DNA from 3 places in the Antrihabitans spumae genome. Region 1 is predicted to be linked to each of the others. Evidence: predicted binding sites of a transcription regulator. Region 1 holds the regulator's gene; each other region holds the start of a gene.
The links. Region 1 encodes LexA, which represses DNA repair genes until DNA is damaged. Its sites were predicted from a motif close to CGAACANNTGTTCG; they were not measured.
Positions count from the first base shown of each region.

Region 2: ACHIRB_RS03560 (HNH endonuclease signature motif containing protein) is a predicted target of LexA. The motif match lies at 3,135-3,148, and genes of this name have one in related genera.
Region 3: ACHIRB_RS25160 (HNH endonuclease signature motif containing protein) is a predicted target of LexA. The motif match lies at 2,504-2,517, and genes of this name have one in related genera.

Region 1 covers NZ_JBIMSN010000060.1:82,367-90,180, forward strand. The annotation lists gene ACHIRB_RS14655 (acyl-CoA dehydrogenase family protein) at 1-1,066, shown strand, start outside; gene lexA (transcriptional repressor LexA) at 1,151-1,849, opposite strand; gene ACHIRB_RS14665 (LysM peptidoglycan-binding domain-containing protein) at 2,191-2,712, shown strand; gene nrdR (transcriptional regulator NrdR) at 2,943-3,407, shown strand; gene hrpA (ATP-dependent RNA helicase HrpA) at 3,541-7,434, opposite strand; gene ACHIRB_RS14680 (Pr6Pr family membrane protein) at 7,505-7,814, shown strand, end outside.
Region 2 covers NZ_JBIMSN010000016.1:36,285-44,098, forward strand. The annotation lists gene ACHIRB_RS03545 (molybdopterin-dependent oxidoreductase) at 1-681, shown strand, start outside; gene ACHIRB_RS03550 (cytochrome b/b6 domain-containing protein) at 668-1,348, shown strand; gene ACHIRB_RS03555 (hypothetical protein) at 1,430-1,759, shown strand; gene ACHIRB_RS03560 (HNH endonuclease signature motif containing protein) at 1,790-3,115, opposite strand; gene ACHIRB_RS03565 (pyridoxamine 5'-phosphate oxidase family protein) at 3,458-3,877, shown strand; gene ACHIRB_RS03570 (nuclear transport factor 2 family protein) at 3,945-4,337, shown strand; gene ACHIRB_RS03575 (TIGR00266 family protein) at 4,353-5,033, opposite strand; gene arc (proteasome ATPase) at 5,043-6,803, opposite strand; gene ACHIRB_RS03585 (MTB12 C-terminal domain-containing protein) at 7,005-7,511, shown strand; gene ACHIRB_RS03590 (peroxiredoxin) at 7,573-7,814, shown strand, end outside.
Region 3 covers NZ_JBIMSN010000123.1:7,247-15,060, forward strand. The annotation lists gene ACHIRB_RS25150 (ABC transporter permease) at 1-92, shown strand, start outside; gene ACHIRB_RS25155 (SCO7460 family lipoprotein) at 51-1,079, opposite strand; gene ACHIRB_RS25160 (HNH endonuclease signature motif containing protein) at 1,171-2,484, opposite strand; gene ACHIRB_RS25165 (3-oxoacyl-ACP reductase) at 2,828-3,598, opposite strand; gene ACHIRB_RS25170 (aldehyde dehydrogenase family protein) at 3,603-4,958, opposite strand; gene ACHIRB_RS25175 (gamma-glutamyl-gamma-aminobutyrate hydrolase family protein) at 4,955-5,650, opposite strand; gene ACHIRB_RS25180 (glutamine synthetase family protein) at 5,667-7,025, opposite strand; gene ACHIRB_RS25185 (ATP-dependent DNA ligase) at 7,067-7,814, opposite strand, start outside.

The sequences.
Region 1 (7,814 bases):
GAATCACGCCAGGTGGGAAGAACAGCACATCGTCGATCGCGACGTCTGGCTCGAAGCGGGCAAGCAGGGCTTCCTCGGTACCGCTTTTCCCGAAGAGTTCGGTGGCGGTGGCGTAAAAGACTTCCGCTACAACACGATTGTCGCCGAAGAGAATCACCGTCGAGGGTTCACCGGCCTCGGGTTCTCGCTGCACAACGACGTCGTCGCGCCGTATTTCCTCGACCTCGCCACCGACGAGCAGAAGCAGCGCTGGTACCCCGCCTACGCCTCAGGTGAGTTGATCGGCGCGATCGCGATGACCGAACCCGGCACCGGCAGCGACCTGCAGGGCATCAAGACCCGCGCTGTCCGCGACGGCGACGACTGGATCCTCAACGGCGCGAAGACCTTCATCACCAACGGCATCAACTCCGACCTGATCATCGTCGTCGCCCGGACCGATCCCGACGCGGGCTCGAAAGGCTTCAGCCTGCTGGTCGTCGAACGTGGCATGGAGGGCTTCGAGCGAGGCAGACACCTCGACAAGATCGGCTTGCCCGCCCAGGACACCGCCGAACTGAACTTCGACAACGTCCGTGTCCCCGGCGCGAATCTGCTCGGCCAGGAGGGGATGGGGTTCGTCCACCTGATGCAGAACCTGCCGCAGGAGCGGTTGTCGATCGCGGTGATGGCTGCGGGCGCAATGGAGGGTGCGCTCGAGATGACCCTGCAGTACTGCCGAGATCGCAAGGCCTTCGGCAAGCCCATCGGCTCGTTCCAGAACACTCGGTTCGAATTGGCCCAACTCGCGACCGAGACAGCCTTCGTTCGTGTGTTCGTCGACAAATGCATCGAACTGCTCAACGAGGACAAGCTCACCGTCGCCGAGGCCGCGATGGCGAAGATGCGAAGCACCGAGGCGCAGATCGATGTGATCGACCGCTGCGTGCAACTACACGGCGGCTACGGCTACATGCGCGAGTATCCGATTGCCAAGGCGTACTTGGACGCTCGTGTTCAGACGATCTACGGCGGAACGACCGAGATCATGAAGGAGATCATCGGGCGCAGCCTGAACGTCGGCTGACCGACGGCGTACCGATTCGGGTCGGTGTGGGATCTCTTTGTGGCACTCGCTTGCGGGCCCACCGACCCGAATCTGTGTACGCTGTCAGATCTTTCGGATGACCGTGACGACCTTGCCGAGCACAGCGGCGTTGTTTCCGGGGATCGGTTCGAACAGCGGATTGTGGGGGAGCAGCCACACTTCCTTGCCGGTCCGCTTGAACGTCTTGACCGTCGCTTCGCCGTCGATCATCGCGGCGACGATATCGCCGTTGTCCGCCACGTTCTGCTGCCGCACGACTACCCAGTCGCCGTCGCAGATCGCTGCGTCGATCATGGACTCGCCGACCACCTTCAGCAGGAACAGCGATCCTTCGCCGACCAGTTCGCGTGGCAGCGGGAAGATGTCTTCGACCGCCTGCTCGGCGAGGATCGGGCCACCCGCGGCGATCCGTCCCAACACGGGAACGAAGGTCGGGGTCGGCAGATTCAGCTGCTCCGCTGCGTCGTCCAGCATCGGCTCGCCAGCATCGCTCATCGCCTCGTCGAGGCCGCGCACGTCGACCGCGCGTGGCCTGTTGGGATCGCGCCGCAAGAAGCCTTTGCGTTCGAGCGTGCGTAGCTGATGCGCGACCGACGACGTCGAGGTGAGGCCGACGGCGTCGCCGATCTCACGGATGCTCGGCGGATAGCCCCGCTCGGTCACCGAGGCGCGGATGACCTCGAGGACCTTGCGCTGCCGATCGGTGAGTCCGGCGGCGATGTCTGGAGTCGCCGCGCCTTCTTGGCTGCCGTCGTCCTTCATTGCCGACCGTCTTTCATCGTGACCGTCCTTCTCTGGATTGCTCAGGTTGGGGTGTTGCGGGAAACGGGTCCGGCGCAATGTTGCTGTGCGGTCTTCGGTGCGTTCGGAACTGCTTCTGTTCGAACCTGAATGTAGCCGCATCTACGTTGCGTTTCAAACACCTGTTCGACACGTGTCGCGAAAACTAGAGACTTTGTCGGTGGGGCATGGTAGAAAATTCGAACAGACGTTCATCGAACGCGTGATCGAACGTCGGCAGTACGGCACGGCAACCCAGGACAAGCAAAGCACCACCAACGACACCAGCGCACATGCCGCTGGCGACGCAGACGGAGGATCCGATGAGCATCACAATGAACGAATACGCGGGACTCGACGCGCATTTCGGTGGCATCGCCGGCGTCGGCTCGGACACCGCTGTCGGCACTGCGCGTGCCGACGAGGGCCTACGCCCGGTGCGGACGCGTCGGCGCGCGCTGGCGACGAGCGACAGTCGCGGCCCCGCCAACGGCTCGTTCGATTACGGTTCCGTCGGCCTGCGGGTGCTACCGCGCCTCGACGACGAGGATGTTCGAAGCGAGGAATACGGGTTCGGCACGGTTATAGCCACGATGTTGCTGACCGCCATCGCGGTGGTCGGGCTGCTCGGTCTGTGGAACCTGAGGACGGGTGGTCTCGAGAGTGTTCCGAGCACTACCGCCGTCGTGCACGTCCAGTCGGGCGAGACCCTGTCCGACGTAGCGGCTCGCGTCTCACCCGATGCACCGGTCGCCGAAGTCGTCGAGCAGATTCTGCGGCTCAACGACATGAAGTCGGCAGGCGTTGCGCCCGGTCAGGCTTTGATCGCACCCGTAGCGCCCTAGCACCGACCATGTTCGAATCCTTGGCGCAACTGCGAGCCGAGCTGTCACCGCTGGTGGTGGGCGATATGTCCCGGCCGAGTGGGCGGCGGGTATCCTCGGAGTCTGTTGGTCACACCACGCCGAGTGGTCGCATCGAGATCGCATATTGCACGCACGAATCCGGCCTGATCGGTTCGTCGCAGAGCGCGATCGAGTTGTGCGAGCTTGTCGGCATCGAAAAAGGATTCGACATGCACTGCCCATTCTGTCGACACCCGGACTCTCGCGTGGTCGACTCCCGCGAGGCAGAAGAGGGGAGCGCGATTCGCCGACGGCGATCATGCCCCAACTGCGGTCGTCGATTCACAACCGTCGAGACGGCGGTCCTTGCCGTCGTGAAACGAAGTGGTGTCACCGAACCGTTCAGCCGCGAGAAGCTTATGCGGGGCGTTCGCCGCGCCTGCCAGGGCCGCGATGTCGACAACGATTCGCTGAACCTGCTCGCGCAACAGGTCGAAGACACCGTCCGCGCGTCCGGATCCGCCGAAATCCCCAGCCATCAGGTCGGCTTGGCCATCCTCGGACCCCTGCGAGACCTCGACGAGGTCGCCTACCTGCGGTTCGCATCGGTGTATCGCTCATTCAGCTCCGCCGACGACTTCGAGCGTGAGATCGAAGAGTTGCGTGCCCACCGGCTCGGTGCGGCGACCGAATAGTGCAGGCCAGCGGCGTGAGGGGTTCCCTGACGTCGTCCAGCGGGGCCAACTGCACACTCACACCAACGATCGGCGGAGCGAATGCGGCCTTCGTCCCGCCGAGGGGTACCGATGTGACATTCGCTCCAATTAGCTAGCGCCGAATCGCGGCTATGGCCTTGTCTATTCGCTGCTCCGAGATCGGGAACGGTGTGCCGAGCCGCTGGGCGAACAGATTGATCCGCAACTCCTCGATCAGCCAGGAGATGTCGACGACAACCGCTGAGCCGCGACGTTCTTCAGGCAGGGAGTCCAGCAGTCGGTCGTACTTCGCATACACGCGGTCGAGTACAGCCATCCCGTTGCTGTCGCGGATCGCTCCCGCGGGAAGTGCCTCCAGCCGAACGATGGCGCCCTGCAGATAGCGCGGCAGGTGAGCGAGCCGCTCGCCACCGAACTCGGAAACGAATCCCGCGAACACCAGTCCGTCGCGCTGCTGAGTCACGTCGTCGGCAACCTCACCGCGTCGTCCGTCCAAGGCGGCCGACAGTTCGCGGGCACGGGCCAGCACCGGAAGCACCGCGCGAATCAGTTCGCGGACGCGACCACCCAGCTGTGGACGGACCCGCGCAACCAGGTTGTCGAACTCGGCGGGGGTGTGAACCGGACCACCTGCGGCGTCGATGAGTTCGTTTGCGGCGCAGGCCCTGCAATCCTCGAGCAAGGCGTCGAGCGACGGGTAGGGGTTCTGGCTGAGGGTAAGTCGCTCGGTGGGCGTCAACCCCGCCGTCACCTGTTTCGTCGGTGTCGGTACTGCTCGCAGGACAAGTTCACGTGTCCCGGTCCGCATCGCCGCACGTTGCTGGGTCGGTGTGCTCAACACACGGACCGCGACTCCGTTCGACTCGGCGACAAGTGCCGGATAGCCGGTCACCTGATGACCGTCGACGGTTCGAGTGACGGTCGGAGCCAACGTACCCAGCGATTCCGACGTCCACACCGTCGCCGACGGTCGTTCGATGCCCGACGCGGCAGCGGCGACCGCCTTCGCAACCTGCGGTGCCAGAGCAGTCTTCAGCGCGGCGAGGTCCTTGTTCTTCGCGGCGACCTTGCCGGAGGGGTCCGTCGCTGTGAACGTCATCCGCAGGTGATCGGGTAGGGCGGCTAGGTCGAAGTCGTTCGGTGAGATCGGTGTCGACGCGAGGCGGGTCAGTTCGCGTGCGATGGCTGCGGTGAGTGGTTCGGAGCGTGGCTTGACCGCTGCGAGCGCGGCACGCGCGAAGTCGGGTGCGGGAACGACGTTGCGGCGCAGCTGTTTCGGCAACGTCTTGATGAGTGCCGTGACAAGTTCCTCGCGCATTCCGGGCACCAACCAGTCGAACCCGACAGCTCGCACGTGTGCCAGTTGGGCTATCGGGATGCGGGCGGTGACGCCGTCGTCGTCTGTACCCGGCTCGAACTGATAGGTCAGTGGGAACTGGATCTCGCCCTGTCGCCACGCGTCGGGATAGTCACCGCCGACGACGGCAACGGCGTTGTCGTGGACGACGGTTGCGATGGTGAAGTCGAGTAGAGCGGGATTCGCGCGCCGTGCCTTCTTCCACCAGGTGTCGAAGTGGCGTGCCGACACGACGTCGCTGCCGACCCGCTCGTCGTAGAAGGCGAACAGAGCCTCGTCGTCGACCAGAATGTCGCGCCGACGCGCCCGATGTTCGAGTTCTTCGACATCGTCGAGCAGCGCCCGGTTTCGCGCGAAGAAGGGGTGATTCGTCGTCCATTCCCCTTCGACGAGTGCGTGTCTGATGAAGAGTTCGCGCGAGGTCTCCGGATCTATGGGTCCGTAGTTGACGGCGCGACCGGTGACGAGTGGTATCCCGTACAACGTCACGCGCTCGTAGGCCATCGCCGACCCACGCTTGCTCGACCAGTGCGGTTCCGAGTAGGTCTTCTTGATCAGATGCGGCGCAAGCTTTTCCGCCCACTCGGGCTCGATCCGCCCGGCCATCCGACCCCACAGCCGCGACGTTTCGACGAGTTCGGCAGCCATCACCCAGCGCGGCGGCTTCTTGAACAGCGACGAGCCAGGGAAGATTGCGAACTTGGCGCCGCGAGCACCGAGGAAGTCTCTGGTTTCCGCGTCACGTAAACCGATGTGCGACAGCAGGCCGGCCAACAAGGCCTGGTGAATCGAATTCTCGGAAGCCGCAGCGGTATTGGGCTCCCAACCGAGTCCTCGGGTGATCGTGCGGAGTTGCCCGTGCAGGTCCTGCCATTCCCGGATGCGCAGCCAATGCAGGAATTCGTTGCGACACATCTTGCGGAACTGATTCGACGACAGCGTCTTTCGCTGCTCGTTCAGGTACTCCCACAGTTTCCCGTAGGCAAGGAAGTCCGAGTTCTCGACGACGAAACGTGCATGTGCGGTGTCGGCTGCCTGTTGGTGGTCGGCGGGACGCTCTCGGACGTCCTGAATTGCCAACGCGGAGACGATGATGAGCATTTCGGTCAAACAACCCGAGCGGTGCGCCTCGGCGAGCATGCGCGCCATTCGCGGATCGACGGGCAATTGCGCAAGCTCGCGACCGACCGGCGTGAGGGCGAGTCCGCCTGTGGTGGTGATCGCGCCGAGTTCTTCGAGCAGGGCGACGCCGTCACGGATGCTGCGCTGATCAGGTGGTTCCAGGAACGGAAAATTCTCGATCTCGCCGAGCCCGAGCGACGTCATCTGCAGGATGACCGCTGCCAGATTCGTGCGCAGAATTTCGGGCTCGGTGAACTGTGGCCGCGATTCGAAGTCGTCCTCGGAATACAGCCGGATGCAGATGCCGTCGGCGACGCGACCGCAACGCCCGGCACGCTGGCGTGCCGACGCCTGCGAGATGGGTTCGATCGGCAGGCGTTGGACCTTGGTGCGCAACGAGTATCGCGAGATTCGTGCTGTCCCGGGATCGACCACGTAGCGGATACCGGGGACGGTGAGCGACGTCTCCGCGACGTTGGTGGACAGCACGACTCGGCGTCCCGTGTGTGGAGTGAACACCCGATGCTGTTCTGCGGCAGACAGTCTGGCGTAGAGCGGAACGACCTCGGTGCGGGCGAGCTTCAGATCGTTCAAAGCATCTGCGGTATCGCGGATTTCACGTTCGCCCGAGAGGAAGACCAGCACGTCGCCGTCGCCGGCGGAAAAGAGTTCGGTCACAGCCTCGCAGACCGCGTCGACGGGATCGAGGTCGATCGTCTCGTCGCCGACCTGCAGCGTCGTCGGTCGGTACCGGATCTCCACCGGATACGACCGACCTGACACCTCGACGATCGGCGCCGGGACTCCGGCGGTGGCGAAGTGCCGCGCGAACAGTTCGGGGTCGATCGTCGCAGAGGTGATGATCACCTTGAGATCAGGTCTGCGCGGCAGCAATTGGGCGAGGTAGCCGAGGAGGAAGTCGATGTTGAGACTGCGTTCGTGCGCTTCGTCGATGATCAACGTGTCGTAGCGGCGCAACAACCGATCGCGCTGGATCTCGGCGAGCAGAATGCCGTCCGTCATCAGTTTGACGAGCGTATTTTCCGACGCGTGATCGGTGAACCTGACCGTGTACCCGATCGTTGTGCCGAGTTCGGTGTCCAGTTCCTCGGCGATTCGCTCGGCTACCGTACGCGCGGCGATCCGTCGCGGCTGAGTGTGGCCGATGGTGCCGCGGATGCCACGACCGAGTTCGAGACAGATCTTCGGAATCTGCGTCGTCTTACCGGATCCGGTCTCACCGGCAACGACGACGACCTGATGTTTCGCGATGGCGGCGGCGATATCTTCTCGGCGCGCGGTAACCGGCAGCGCTTCGGGATAGGTGATCGTCGGTACCGCTGCACGCCTGTCGAGGATCCGCAGTTCGGCTGCGTCGATCTCGCGCGCGAGTGCGTCGAGAGCGCCAGGGGTCCGGGCACGTTCGAGACGGCGTCGAAAGCGGTATTCGTCTCGAAAGGTGAGTTCGCCGAGGCGGTTGCGGAGGTCGCGAATGGTCGCGGAGGTATCGGTCGGTGTGCTGGGCATGACCGCTACAGGATATCGAACGAAGAGTTGTGGTCGGTTACCCGTGGCCACGGCGCCCACGTGCGACGATATGCCGGTGACCACTGCAGATGTCGGTTCATCGCCAGCGTCGAACCCTCGAGCGTCCACTCCGATCGTGATCCGGACTCTCCGGATCGGCTTCGCCGTACTCGGCGCGGTTGCGCTCGTGTGGATTCCGCTGCGAAACATCGACGTCGAGGCCTTCTCCGTCGCGAACTATTTCAGCTACTTCACGATTCTGAGCAACGTCGCCACCATCGTGGTCTTGCTCGTCGGCGGTCTGCTCGATCCCGGCAGCCGGACGTGGCAGAGCGTGCGCGGCGCGGTCACCGTCTACATGGTGATCACGTGTGCTGTCT
Region 2 (7,814 bases), on a different contig from region 1:
CGTCGAGTCGTTCTCGGTCTGCTGGCCGCCGGGGTTGCCGGCGTGCTCGGCGGCAACGAGATTCAGAACGGACTCGCCCGTGTGCTCGGCCCGCTCGGCAATCACGATCCGACCGGACTGGTCGGTTTGATCCCGGTCGGAAACACGTTCAGGTTCTATTCGGTCACCCGCGGAGCGCCCCGACGCGACGCGAGCAACTACCAACTCACCTTGACCGGGCTTGTCGACAAACCTCGTAGCTTCACCCTCGACGATCTGCGATCGATGCCGCAGACCACTCTGGTGCGCGATTTTCAGTGCGTTACCGGCTGGCGGGTTCCCGAGGTGCGTTGGAGCGGTGTACGACTCGCCGACATCCTCGACGCAGTCGCTCCGCGGACCACCGCAACCGCGGTTCGATTCACCTCGTTCGACGGGACCTACACCGAGAGCCTCACCCTCGAACAAGCCCGCCGCGACGATGTCCTCGTCGCACTCGAAATGATCGACGGACCCGTCACCCATGATCACGGCGGTCCGGTTCGGCTCTACGTCGCGCCGATGTACGGCTACAAGAGCCTGAAATGGCTCGACGGTATCGAACTGACCAGCGAAGTGGTGCCCGGCTACTGGGAAGAACGTGGGTACTGGATCGACGCGTGGGTCGGCGAATCGAACGGACGCGACGATGACCCGACCTGATCTCACCGACAGCGAGGCGGACGGCGCGATGGTCGAGGTCCAGCGGTTCAGCCGGGCCGAACGCTGGGTCCACGCGACAACGGGCGTACTCGTCGCGGTCTGCATCGTGACTGCTGCGATTCTCTACAACGGTTCTCTTGCGGTCCTCGTCGGCAACCGTCACATCGTCGAAATCGTGCACGTCTATTGCGGTTTCGCGCTTCCGGTCCCATTGCTCGCCGGACTCGCGTCCGTCGCATACCGGACGGACCTCAGCCGCCTCAACCGGTTCACCCGTGCAGACTGGCAATGGTTGCGGTCGAAGACTCGGCGGGTGAACGCGATCGGGGTCGGCAAGTTCAACGCCGGGCAGAAGGTCAATGCGGCACTGAGCGCAGGCTCGATCCTCGTGCTGTTCGGCACCGGCATCGTCATGTACTTCCCCGACTGGACCCGGTTGGTCTGGCGTACCGGTGCGACGTTTGTGCACGACTGGTTCGCGCTGGCGTTCGGACTGCTTGTCGTCGGCCACCTCTTCTACGCGTTCAACGACACCACGGCCATGCGCGGGATGCGAACCGGCTGGGTGCCACGTTGGTGGGCTGAGCGCGAGCACGAGGCATGGGCCGCGGAAGTACTTGCCGGATCGGCCGACGACGAGCATCCGGGTAGCAAACCGGCACCGTAGGGTGCCTATTGTTCGAGTGTCGCTGCGGCCACGCTGGACGGGACCAGCACGGTTGTCCCACTCAGCGATTCGGAGTCACACATGGCCCGCAGGACCGCTTCAGCGGCAATATTTTTGGGGTTTGCGATCGCAGTTGCCCCGGCACTCGTCCCGATCGCGAGTGCTGCTGCGGCACCGAGCGTCGGCATCCAGCAATCCCCGCAGGGCCCGAACGGCCCTGCCAAAGGTCCGGACCGACCGCTCGGCCCAGACGCACTTCGCTATCGCTTCGTATCGGCCAACGACAATCCAGCCTGTATCGAGATCGCAGCGGAAGCGAATCGTCTGCTTTCGCAAGGGTTGGCAAGCGCCGCAGCCGATGTGGCCCGCAGTAAGGGCGACGACTGCCCGACCGTCACGGTGCGGGGCTAGCCTTCCGGCGGGGCCGGCCTTCCGGCGGGACTAGGCCGCCGTCGCGAGGTCGGTGTTGCGTCGCCGTTTCTCCAGGTCCCAGTTACGGAGCAGGACATCGGTGGCGAAGCTGGCATCGAGCGGTTCACCGGACCAATCGGCAGTGACAGCGTCGGGGTCGATGTGGCGATAACGGCGGCTGAGGTCGTCGACGTCACCCGACAGCAGTGGGGCGTAGTCGATTCCGCGCCCATCAGGATGGCGGAACGTGAACCTCTGACCACCCTCGGCGGTAATGGTGAACAACCCGTCGTGCAACGCGCGATGGTGTTCACCGCACAACAGGGTCAAGTTGTCGAGATCGGTCGGACCGCCCCGCGAATAGTAGACAACGTGGTGCGCATGCAGGAACCTAGTGCGGCCGCAGCCCGGCACCGTGCAGCACCGATCCCGGATCACCAACTGCCGCAGCAGGGTTCGACTCGGCCGACGTTGGGATGTGTCCCAGGCGATGGTCGGCCCGAGACGGCCGTGACGGATCAGCCGCACCGACGCAGTACACAACACCGCCTCCAGAGTCTGCGAATCGAGACCGGGACCGTCGTCGAGATGCGCATGCGATGCGTCGAGTGGTGACCCGTCGGGGCCGATATGAACCAACACATCCGCAGCAGGAGACACAACCGGAGAAGCGGTAGTGCCGGCGCAGATGGTCTCGGCCATCGCCACCATCGCGGGAACAGGATTCGAGGGTGCGGGTGCAGTGCGGTCGGGTTCAGGGGTATCAGGTCCATCGTCGTCGGTGCGGGTGCGTTCGTACTCCGCACGGGTCAGGGCAGCGATGAATCGGGCACCGTCCTCGGGACGGAATCGGGCGGACACGACCAGGGAGCCGTCGTCGTCGTAGAACCAACGCCCACCGGCACTGTCGGTGTCGGTGTTGCTGTTGTCGGCCTTACGGGTTTGTCGGACGAGGCCACGGACGAGCCGGTCCAGGTGTGCCGCCGGTGCTTGCAAGGCGATGCGCAGCAACGATTCTTCGGTGTGCGGTGTGGCGACGCGGGTGAGGGCGCGGACTTTGGAGTAGGACACTCGGCCTTCGGCGAATGCGTGCGCGATACGCGGAAGCACGGTCACGGCGTTCGCGACCCGGACCTGTTCACGAGCGGTGTGCAGGCTGACACCCGCTTTCCAGGACAGCCAGTGGGCAGCGGAATGCAGTTGCCAGCCGGCCCAGCCGCGGCGGGCGTCGAATTCGGCGAGCAGGGTCAGGAATCGGGCGGTGGCGGCGGCGATTTGCCCGGCGAGGGTGCAGATTTCGGTTTCGATCTCCTCGATCGGCCGTTCCGCTGTCGGTAGTTGTGCGGTGGTGTTCATCGAATCTCTCCGTTTCGATAGAACTGATGTTCGACAAACCTACCTCGGGGCACCGACAGAAACTGATCATCGAAACGTCCCCGCGGGGACGTCGAAGAGGCGCGACCAGGCGACACAGGACAACCCCAACGAGCAGCCGCAGGCCGACTCCCAGCACCAAGGTCATCGATACCCGCATACCGAGCCACCAACCACAACGGACCGCCCGACGTCCCCGCGGGGACGTCTCGACCCAGGTCCGACAATGTCGAACAAGTGGGGCCGGTCGGGGTGACCGGCAGCACGAAGGGTGCCGCCTAGCAAACGCCGAAACCTGTCGGACCGCACCGCTAGCTTGGATTCATGAGCACATTGTCGATGAGTTCACATGACCGCGAAGAGTTCCTTGCCGGTGTCCACATCGGAGTTTTGGCCGTTGGGCGTGCCGGCGAAGCACCGTTGACCACGCCGGTCTGGTACCGCTACGACGACGGCGTCGTCGAGATCGCGACGGCAGCGCGTACCAAGAAGGTTGCACTACTGCGCGATTCGCCCGAGGCGAGCCTTTGTGTGCAGCGGGAGGAGAACCCACCCGCGTACGTGACCGTCGAGGGGTCGGTGAGCATCGAGCCACTACCGGCCGGGGTGGTCACCGACATCGCGGCGCGCTATCTCGGCACGGACGGTGCAGCCCAATATGCGGAAACCGCCGAGGACGACACGTTGCTGCGATTGCACGTCCGTACCTGGCGATCGCTCGATTTCGCCAATCTCGGCGGTTGAACTGCCATTTGTCTGACCTCCCATTCGTCCAAGCGGTCCCGCACCGGCAAAGAGGAAACTGGGAGGCATGACACAGCAGACGGCCGCCGATCACTCAGAGTTACTGAAGCTCCTCGAGGACTGGGATGCCGCACTCGTCGCCAACGATGCCGAGCGAATCGCTGAATTCGCCACTGCCGATTGGTCGTTCGTCTCGCAGGACGGACTTGTGCCGGGTCGCCAGTTTCTGGAGTCGGTCGCGAACGGAACTGTCTCACACGACACCATGAGCAGCGAGGTGGTTTCCGTTCGCGAGTTCGGCGACGTCGCAGTCGTCGTCGCGCGAGTGATCAACACCGGCTACTACCAGGGCCAGCGGTTCGAGAACGACGAGTGGACCTCGGATGTCTTCGTTCGTCGAGACGGTCGATGGCGGTGCGAACTCACCCACCTGACTACCGCCCGACAAGGCGGCGCCTAGAAGGCTGGCGAACTCCTATCCGCCCGGGGCGAAGCCCGCGACCCAGCCTGCGAAGGCGCCAGGATTGCGCGTCTGCAGCAGGACTCGACCGGGACCAACGAAGTCGAACACGAAACCTTCGCCGGATTTCATCGACTGAATCGAACGACCCTGCACTGCCCTGCGCATCGAGAACGACATCGACAGGTCGTATGCGACAACATGTCCGGTGTCGATCGTGACCGCATCCCCTGCGGCGAGATCGAACACGTCGATCGCGCCGAAGACTCCGAGAACCACGTCACCCTGGCCGTGTGCGCGCAGGCCGAAACCACCTTCACCACCGAAGAGGTTGGCCATGCCACCCCACTTGCTTTCGATCTGCACACCATGCGAGCTGGCCAGCCAGCCGCCGCGGTTGATGAAGTAGGGCCGGTCAGCGGTAACCGGCAGCGCGAAGGCGTCGCCTGGCAGCACGGAAGCGACGTCGACCCAACCGCCGTTGTCCGGCGCGGTGTAGGTGTTGATGTAGAACGACTCTCCCGCAAGCACTTTGCGTTTGAGACCGGCTACCAGACCACCTTCGGCTTTTGCTTCGAGACGAATGCCTGCAGAGTGGGCGACCATTGCGCCGCTCTCGACACGAACGGGTTCGCCCGGTGCAAGAAAGCACCGGGCGACCGTCGATGATGGGTTGTGGCGGAGTTGTACCTGCACGAGGCGACCCTACAGGTATTGCCCCGTGTTGGACTCGGTGTCGATAGCCCGACTTGCACTCGCATTCTTGCCGGTGACGAGCGTGCGGATGTAGACGATCCGCTCGCCCTTCTTGCCGGAGATACGAGCCCAGTCGTCCGGGTTGGTTGTGTTCGGCAAGTCCTCGTTCTCGGAGAACTCATCGACGATCGAGTCGAAGAGATGCTGGATCCGCAGACCGGGTGACGCCGTCTCGAGGACTGCCTTGATCGCGTACTTCTTCGACCGGTCGACGATGTTCTGGATCATCGCGCCGGAGTTGAAGTCCTTGAAGTACAAGACCTCCTTGTCACCGTTGGCGTAGGTGACTTCGAGGAAACGGTTGTCTTCGCTTTCGGCGTACATCCGCTCGACGACCTTCTCGATCATCGCCCGAATGCAAGCCGAGCGATCGCCACCGAATTCGGCGAGGTCGTCTGCGTGCACCGGCAAACTCTCGGTCAGGTACTTCGAGAAGATGTCCTGTGCAGATTCCGCGTCCGGCCGCTCGATCTTGATCTTCACATCGAGACGTCCGGGCCGCAGAATCGCGGGGTCGATCATGTCCTCGCGATTGGAGGCGCCGATGACGATGACGTTCTCCAGACCCTCGACGCCGTCGATCTCACTGAGCAGCTGCGGCACGACGGTCGTCTCCACGTCCGAGGAGACACCCGAACCACGGGTCCGGAAGATCGAGTCCATCTCGTCGAAGAAGACGATCACCGGAGTGCCCTCGGACGCCTTCTCGCGTGCCCGCTGGAAGATGATCCTGATGTGGCGCTCGGTTTCGCCGACGAACTTGTTGAGCAGTTCGGGGCCCTTGATGTTGAGGAAGAACGACTTGGCTTCCTTGGCATCCTCGCCGCGCGATTCGGCGATCTTCTTTGCCAGCGAGTTGGCGACCGCCTTGGCGATCAGCGTTTTACCGCAGCCGGGAGGACCGTAGAGCAGCACACCCTTCGGTGGCCGCAGCGAGTACTCACGGAACAGTTCCTTGTGCAGGAAGGGCAGCTCGACCGCGTCGCGAATCTGCTCGATCTGCCTGCCGAGACCACCGATGTCGCTGTAGTCGACGTCCGGCACCTCTTCGAGCACGAGGTCTTCGACCTCAGCCTTCGGAACGCGCTCGAACGCGTAGCCGGCCTTCGTGTCGACCAGCAGCGAGTCGCCTGGGCGGAGCTTGCGGATCGGCCGGTCGGGGTCGTCGACGTCGTCGATCTCGGCGACATGAGCAAGCGGCTCGGCCAACCAGACGACGCGCTCTTCGTCGGCATGGCCGACCACAAGCGCTCGGGTGCCGTTGTCGAGAATCTCGCGAAGCGTGCAGATTTCACCGACGCGCTCGAACAAACCCGCCTCGACCACTGTCAGCGCTTCGTTCAGACGCACGGTCTGGCCGAGCTGGAGCGTGTCTGTGGCAATGTTCGGCGAGCAGGTCAGGCGCATCTTGCGACCCGAGGTGAACACGTCGACAGTCTCGTCGTCGTGCACGCCGAGCAGGGTGCCGTAACCACTCGGCGGCTGCCCGAGTCGATCGACCTCCTCGCGCAGCGCGATGAGTTGCTGACGCGCTTCCTTCAGCGTGTCCATCAGCTTCCCGTTCCGAATGGTCAGCGAGTCGACTCGACTTTCGAGTTCACGTGACCGTTCCGGCGACTCGGCAAGCTGGCGGCGGAGTCCAGCAGCTTCGGCACGCAGGGCTTCCAGTTCTCGCCACGCCGCCGAATCCGAACTATCTGTGGGGCTCATAGTGTCGACTCCTCCCAGTCCCGGTCTATCCACGCTACCGGCAGCGCGCGCTTTCTGCCGTACGACACTGTTTCGGTGCTGTGACGTGTCTCGGATGTGTTCGGCGACAAGACGAGTACCGCCAGGTCGTTGCGGCCCGATGTTAGCGTGACGTCCCGTCGCCGATACGCCCCGCAAGCTGCGATCGAGAGAAGAGTGCACGTGATTCACCGCAAATGCGTTAGTTCCGTCGGTGCTTTGCTCGTCGCGGTGGCCGGTGTCGCCTGCGGTTCCGACGATGCCAATACCCCTGCTGTCGGTCAGCCGTCGTCGCAGCCGACCACAACGGCACCTGAGCCGTCGGCGGTGCCGACCACCACGCAGGTGCCCGATGTCGCTCCCCCGACGCCGGATCTACTCCAGGATTCGCTGGTGCGGCTCGTCGATCCGGCGATCCCGGCACAGGACAAAGCGGGGCTGGTCGTCGACGGTCAGACCCGGGTGGAAGCGTTGGCCGCCTTGACGACGGGGCTGGACAACTACGGGCGAATCACCTTCGTCGTATCCGGTGTCGACGTAGCCGGGACATCGGCAACGGCAAAGGTCGACGTCACGGGCCCGCACGGCACAATTCCCATCAATATGACCTGGGACAAGGTCGGCGAGGCGTGGCAGCTGTCGGGCGCAAGCACGTGCAATCTGCTTGCGATGGGCAGAGTGCAATGCTGAAACGACTGCAACTGTCCGAAATGGTCGGCTTGTTCTTGCTGGTCGATTACCATTACGCGGCATGAAGGAAGGCGACCAGGCGCGCAACTTCGCCTTGCTCGATCACACCGGCACACGACGGACCCTGTACTCGTTCCTCACCGACGGACCCCTCGTGCTGTTCTTCTACCCCATCGCGTCGTCGCCGATTTGCTCTGCCGAGGCCTGCCACTTTCGTGATCTGGCGGCAGAGTTCGCCGCGGTCGGAGCGCGGCGCGTCGGGATAAGTACCGATTCGGTCGACAGGCAGGCGCATTTTGCACA
Region 3 (7,814 bases), on a different contig from region 1:
CGTTGGTTGCTGTGGCCCTCGCGCTCGCGCAGCAATTCCGCGACCCGTCCTCAAGGCGTCGGCAACCGCAACACACCGGTTCCGTCACGTAGGTCCCGGTACAAGGTGAACTCACCCGTCGGATTGCCGTCGAGGTCGGTCACCACGCCGACTGCGTGGTCTCCGATGCATTGCTTGCCCTGCGGCGGTGGGTCGCACACGACTACGTATCCGTTAATGCGGTCGACAGTCCCTGGCTCCAACGCAGTTACACCCAGCATGCCGGCCTGAGAGATACCCAGATCGAGGTTGTTTGCGTTCAACCATTTCTCGACGTTGGGAATGACCCGGCTTTCGTATTCCTGGCCTTGGTCGAATGGCACGACAATCCGCATCGATGCGACGGGTTCGCCAACTGCAACGGGCACGCTTGCGCTCAGATACGCGTCGCGCGTCAATGCCACGGTCCGGTCGCCGAAGCTCAGCCGAATCAACGACGGCAGATCCGAATCCGCGTCGGGCAACCTGGCGGCAGTATCGGGATCGACGATGTTCACTCCGAGCCGAGTCCGGTCCGGCGCCAACACAATTCCTCGTTCGGCAGCTGTATCGCGCCATTGCTCGGCACAACTGGTGAGTTCGGCCAAGACGGTCGTCACGTTCTCGTTGGTCACCGACCCTGCCACCCACGGAATCGTTGCCTGCTCGTTCAAGCCGACAACCGGATGCCCGCACGCATCGAAGCTGTCGAGCAAAGCTCGCGTCTCCGACGCTAGTTCCCGAGCCCGCGTCACCTTCTCCGTAAGCGCTGCGGCACAGGATGTTCCGTCACATCGTCCCGAGCCGTCCGCCTTGTCCGAGTCGATCCGTAAACGCACCACCGCGTCCGCGTCTCCGACGATTGCGAACGTGACCTCGGACCCACCCTGCGCGGGCCAGAGGTTACGCGCATCGATCAGTTCGAGTTGACCGGGAAATTCTTGCTCCGCAATGTCTTTCGCGAGCCGCTCGTCGTCAGCCGTGCCGAAGATGCCGCAACTCGTCAGCGCCATGGCGGTAGCACCGATGAGTAACGCGGGAACGATACGTGTGCGCCTCATTCCCCGACGATAGGACTCGAGCACTAGCAACCGCACGAGTGAATCTACTCGAGTCCGGAGAGGTCTGCTGCCGGACTACCCGCCGGAAAGTCTAGGCCGCTGCCAGAGTGTCGGTGTCGCGGCGGCGTTTCTCCAGGTCCCAGTTGCGGAGCAGCACATCGGTGGCGAAACTGGCATCGAGCGGTTCACCGGACCAATCGGCAGTGACGGCATCGGGGTCGATGTGGCGATAACGGCGGCTGAGATCGTCGACGTCACCCGACAGCAGTGGGGCGTAATCGATTCTGCGTCCGTTGAGGTCGGCGAAGGTGAACTTCTGATTGCCCTCGGCAGTAATGGTGAACAATCCGTCGTGCAACGCCCGGTGATGCTCACCGCACAGCAGGGTCAAATTGTCGAGATCGGTCGGGCCGCCCCGCGAAAAGTAGACCACGTGATGCGCATGCAGAAACCTCGTGCGGCCGCAGCCCGGCACCGTGCAGCACCGATCCCGGATCACCAACTGCCGCAACAGGGTTCGACTCGGACGACGCTGAGATGTATCCCAGGCAATAGTCGGCCCGAGACGCCCGTGACGGATCAGCCGCACCGACGCAGTACACAACACCGCCTCCAGAGTCTGCGAATCGAGACCGGGCCCGTCGTCGAGATGCGCATCCGATGTGTCGAGTGGTGTCCCGTCGGGTCCGATATGAACCAACACATCCGCGGCAGGAGACACAACCGGAGAACCCGCGCCGGCGCAGATGGTCTCGGCCATCGCCACCATCGCGGGAACAGGATTCGAAGGTGCCGGTGCGGTGCGGTCGGGTTCAGGGGCATCGGGACCGTTCTCGTCGGTGCGGGTGCGTTCGTACTCCGCGCGAGTGAGCCCGGCGAGGAACCGGGCACCGTCCTCGGGACGGAATCGGGCGGACACGACCAGGTAGCCGTCGTCGTCGTAGAACCAACGCCCACCAGCACGGTCGGTGTCGGTGTCGGGGGTGCGGGTTTGTCGGACGAGGCCACGCACGAGGCGGTCCAAATGCGCCGCGGGTGCTTGCAAGGCGATGCGCAGCAACGATTCTTCGGTGTGCGGTGTCGCGACCCGGGTGAGGGCACGGACTTTGGAGTAGGACACCCTGCCTTCGGCGAATGCGTGCGCGATACGCGGCAACACGGTCACGGCGTTCGCGACCCGGACCTGCTCGCGAGCGGTGCGCAGGCTGACACCCGCTTTCCAGGACAGCCAGTGGGCGGCGGAGTGCAGTTGCCACCCGGCCCAGCCGCGGCGGGCGTCGAATTCGGCCAGCAGGACCAGGAATCGGGCGGTAGCGGCGGCGATCTGCCCGGCGAGGGTGCAGATTTCGGTTTCGATCTCCTCGATCGGCCGTTCCGCTGTCGGTAATTGTGCGGTGGTGTTCATCGAATCTCCCCGTTTCGATAGAACTGATGTTCGACAAACCTACCTCGGACCACCGACAGAAAAATTATCGCCGAAACGTCCCCGCGGGGACGTCGAAACCCAGCCCACGCGTCCCCGCGGGGACGTCGAAGCGGCGCGACCAGGCGACACGGGACAACCCCAACAATCAGCCGCAGGCCGACTCGAGCACCAGGTTCGTCGGGACCCAGATGCCCGGTCACCGAAAGACCGGATCACCAGAACGTCCCCGCGGGGACGTCGCAGTGCCAGCGATTGCCGACAACGCCATCGACCTACCGCTGGTGACCGGCGGCGTTCACCGAGTGGGTTGTCTCCCTACCGGTCAGAGGGGTGTCACGTACGCGCCGGAGATACCGCCATCGACGAGGAACTGCGATGCCGTGATGAACGACGAATCGTCGCTGGCGAGGAAGGCGACCGCGGCGGCGATCTCCTGCGGTTCGGCGAAGCGTCCGACTGGGATATGAACGAGGCGACGCGCCGCACGTTCGGGGTCTTTCGCAAACAACTCTTGCAGAAGCGGCGTATTCACCGGTCCAGGGCAGAGCGCGTTGACGCGGATCCCCTCGCGCGCGAACTGCACGCCCAGTTCTCTGCTCATCGCCAGCACTCCACCTTTGGAGGCCGTGTAGGAGATCTGCGACGTCGCCGCACCCATTACCGCGACGAACGACGCGGTGTTGATGATCGAGCCCTTGCCCTGGCGCTGCATGTGCGGGATCGCGTACTTGCAGCACAGGTACACCGACGTCAGGTTCACCTCCTGCACCCTGCGCCAGGCATCGAGGCCGGTGGTGAGAATCGAATCGTCGTCCGGCGGTGAGATTCCCGCATTGTTGAATGCAACGTCGACGGACCCCAGCTTCTCGGCGGTGGTGTCGAACAACGCGCGCACGGCGTCTTCGTTGGTGACGTCGACGTGGACGAACTCGCCCCCGACCTCCTCGGCAACGGCAGTGCCGGTAGCGGTATCGAGATCGGCAACAACAACTTTCGCACCTTCGGCTGCAAACCTGCGAACGGTCGCGAGGCCGATTCCACTCCCACCACCGGTTACGACAGCGACCCGGTCCAGCAAGCGTTGCACGATGATTCTCCTAATCGGTCGCGATGAAGACGTTTTTTACTTCGGTGAAGGCGAGGGCAGCATCGGGACCGAGTTCACGTCCGAGCCCGGACTGTTTGAAGCCGCCGAACGGTGTCCAATATCGCACGGACGAATGCGAATTCACCGACAGGTTGCCTGCTTCGACTGCCCGCGACACCCGCAACGCACGGCCGACATCGTTTGTCCAGATCGAACCCGACAGACCGTATTCGGTGTCGTTCGCCTGCGCGATCGCATCGGCTTCGTCGTCGAACGGGAGCACCGTGACGACCGGACCGAACACCTCGTCGGTGACGATTCGATCCGTCGGACCGGACGGCAGGACGACGGTCGGCGGGAACCAGAAACCAGGACCGTCCGGTGCGCTGCCGCGGAACGCGACATTCGTCGTGTCATCGAGATACCCGGCGACGCGACCGTGATGCTCGGCCGATATCAACGGACCCATTTCGGTTGCCTCGGCTGCAGGATCACCGACCACGACGCCGGCCACGGCCGGCTCGAGCAGTTCCATAAAGCGGTCGAAGACACTGCGCTGCACAAGTATCCGAGAACGCGCGCAACAGTCCTGACCGGCGTTGTCGAACACTCCGTACGGCGCGGTCGCTGCCGCCTTCTCCAGATCGGAATCCGCGAACACGATGTTGGCGTTCTTACCGCCGAGTTCGAGCGTCACCCGCTTCACCTGATCGGCGCAGCCCACCATGATCTGCTTGCCGACCTCGGTCGAACCGGTGAACACAACCTTGCGAACTGCCGGATGGGTGACGAAACGCTGTCCTACAACCGAACCCTTACCCGGCAACACCGTGAAGACACCCGGCGGAATGCCTGCCTCGGTTGCCAACTCCCCCAGCCTGATTGCGGTCAGCGGCGTCAGCTCGGCAGGCTTGAGTACAACGGTGTTGCCTGCGGCAAGAGCAGGCGCGAATCCCCAGCCTGCAATCGGCATCGGAAAGTTCCACGGCACGATGATGCCGACGACGCCGAGCGGTTCGTTGAACGTCATGTTCACCCCACCGGGCACCGGAATCTGTTTGCCGAGCAGCCTTTCCGGTGTTGCGGCGTAGTAGTGCAGCACGTCGCGTACGTTGCGCGCTTCCCAGCGGGCGTTGCCGATGGTGTGTCCGGAGTTCGAGACCTCCAGTTGTGCAAGGTTTTCCACATCGGCATCGACAGCATCCGCGAACCGACGGAGTAAGCGGGCACGGTCACCGGGTGCGACGGCTCGCCACGACGCCAACGCGACGTGTGCGCGTTCGATGGCGGCATCGGTCTCTTCCAGACTGGTCGCCGCGACCTGCGCGACCACCTCTTCGGTCGCCGGATTGATCACAGCCGTCATCGGTTCTCCCCCATCCGTTTCCGCGCTTCCTGTACGAGAGCCGTGAACAACCGGTCGTCGGTCGCGTCCTCTTCCGGATGCCATTGCACTCCAAGAAGATAGGCAGGGCCGCTGAATTCCATCGCCTCGATCACCCCGTTGTCCGACCACGCTGTGGCCGTAACGCCTTGGCCAAGTTCGTCGACCGCCTGGTGATGATGGCAGTGCACGGTCACTTGCTCGCCGACGATGTCGCTGACCCGACTACCGGCGACCGTGCGAACGCCCTGACTGCCGAACACCCCCGGCGTCGGCAGATGGTCGTTGTAACCGAGGTCGTCGGGCAGATGTTGGCGCAAGGTACCTCCGAGCGCGACGTTCACCAGTTGCATCCCGCGGCACACGGCGAAGACGGGCAACCCCACCTCCTGCGCGGCAGCGAACAATCCCAACTCGAAGGCGTCGCGTTCCGGTCTCGTGTTCCGCGTGCGTTCGTGTGGGGTTTGCCGATAGTGCTTCGGGTCCACGTCGGCGCCACCGGAGAGCACCAATCCGTCGATCCGGCCGACGATGTCGCGTTGCCCCGACCCGATCGGCGGAATGAGAACAGGGACGCCGCCCGCTCGGTCGACGGCGTCGAAGTACACCCGGGGCAGGATCGCACAAGCGTTGTCCCACACACCATATCGTGCACTTTCGACGTAAGTTGTCACGCCGACTACGGGACGATCAGAGACGTTCGAACCCACGCACCCGCTCCCAATCCGTCACTGCTGCCTCGAATGCCAGGAGTTCGACGTTCGCGGCATTGAGGTAATGGTCTACCACTTCGTCACCGAATGCAGACCGTGCGACTGCGCTCTCCGCGAACAGGTCCTTCGCTGCGCGCAGGGTGTTGGGGACCCTCGGCTTGTCGGACTCGTAGGCGTTGCCCTCGAACGCGGGCTCGAGCGGCAGTTCCTGCTCGATACCGTGCAGGCCGGCTGCGATCAACGCGGCGACAGCGAGATACGGATTCACATCGCCACCGGGAACGCGGATCTCCGGTCGCAACGACTCACCGTGCCCGACCACACGCACCGCACACGTCCGGTTGTCGATGCCCCACGCAACCGCTGTCGGAGCGAAACTACCTGGCGCGAACCGTTTGTAGGAGTTGATGTTCGGTGCGAGCAGCAGCGTCAACTCACGCAGGCAGGCAAGCTGACCTGCAACGAAATGTTCCATCAGAGTGGAGAATCCGTTCGGACGATCGCCCGCGAGCACACCCTTACCGTCTTCGCCGCGCAGACTGATATGGACATGGCACGAATTACCCTCGCGTTCATCGTATTTCGCCATGAACGTCAGGCTCTTACCTTCCTGCGCCGCGATCTCCTTCGAACCCGTCTTGTAGATGCTGTGATTGTCACAGGTGGTCAGAGCCTCGTCGTAGCGGAAGGCGATCTCGTGCTGACCCGGATTGCATTCACCCTTTGCCGATTCCACGTACAACCCTGCGCCGGCCATTTCCTTGCGAATTCGGCGGAGCAGCGGCTCGACGCGCGAGGTGCCCAACAGTGAGTAGTCGACGTTGTATTGGTTCGACGGCGTCAACGATCGATATCCCGTCGAAAAACCTTGCTCGTAGGTGTCCTCGAAGACGATGAACTCCAACTCGGTCCCGGCGTAGGCCCGCAGTCCGCGCTCGGCGAGCCGGTCCATCTGAGCCCGAAGGATCTGCCGCGGTGACGGTGCGACGGGGCCACCTTCGACACGCTCGAGGTCGCATAGCACCAACGCGGTCCCCGGGAGCCACGGGACGAGCCGCAAGGTCGCCATGTCGGGACGGAGAACAAAATCTCCGTAACCGCTGCTCCACGACGACATCGCATAGCCTTCGACGGTCGTCATGTCCACGTCGACGGCGAGGAGGTAGTTGCACGCCTCCGTCGCGTTGTTGACCACTTCGTCGAGAAAGAACTCGGCAGCGCAACGTTTTCCCTGCAGCCGACCCTGCATGTCGGTCATCGCGACCAGCACCGTGTCGATGGTGCCTGCGGCGACCCGCTCGCGAAGTCGGGACAGGCTGAGCATTCCAGCACGCATACGAGCGCCTCTCGTGAAGAAACGATGCAGTCCTCTCCACGCTAGTCTTCGAACCGCACCTCGTCGGGACTTCTATCCGTCCGCAAACCGCGCCACGACGGGTGTCGTAGCCTGCGACTGCCGGTCCACTCACCGAAGCGCACCTCGCCGACCAACTTCGGCGTCACCCACACCGCGTCCTTGCGATCCGCGGTCGGTAGGTCCTCGTCGAACGGGCTGGTCTTGCGTTCCAGCGGTCCGAGCTTGGCTGCCAGTTCCTGCAGCGTTCGATCGGTGAAGCCGGTTCCGATGCGGCCGACGTACCGCAGTCCGTCGTCGGACGGGATACCGGCCAGCAAGGCTCCGATCTGCCCCGACCGACCGCCCTGTCCACGCCGCCAGCCGCCGATCACCACTTCCTGAGTCCGCCAGTTCTTCGACTTGATCCACGTCCCAGCGCGCTTGCCCGACAGATAAACCGAGTCCTTGCGCTTGGCGACGACACCTTCCCAGCCCTGTTCCGCACTGTGCGCCAACGCTTCTGCGCCCGTTCCCTCCAACAGCGGAGGAACGACGATCGAGGGCGACTTCGCCGCAAGCGCCTCGAGCACACGTCGCCGATCGACATACTTCTTGCGCAGCAGCGACGTTCCGTCGAGATACAGCAAATCGAAGGCAAGGAACTCGGCATCGGCGCCACCGAGTTGCAGCAAACCGAAATTGGGGACGCCCAACTTGTCGAATACCACAACCTCGCCGTCGAGCACGACGTCGTGGTCGATGAGATCCTCGGCGAGCGACGCAAGCGCC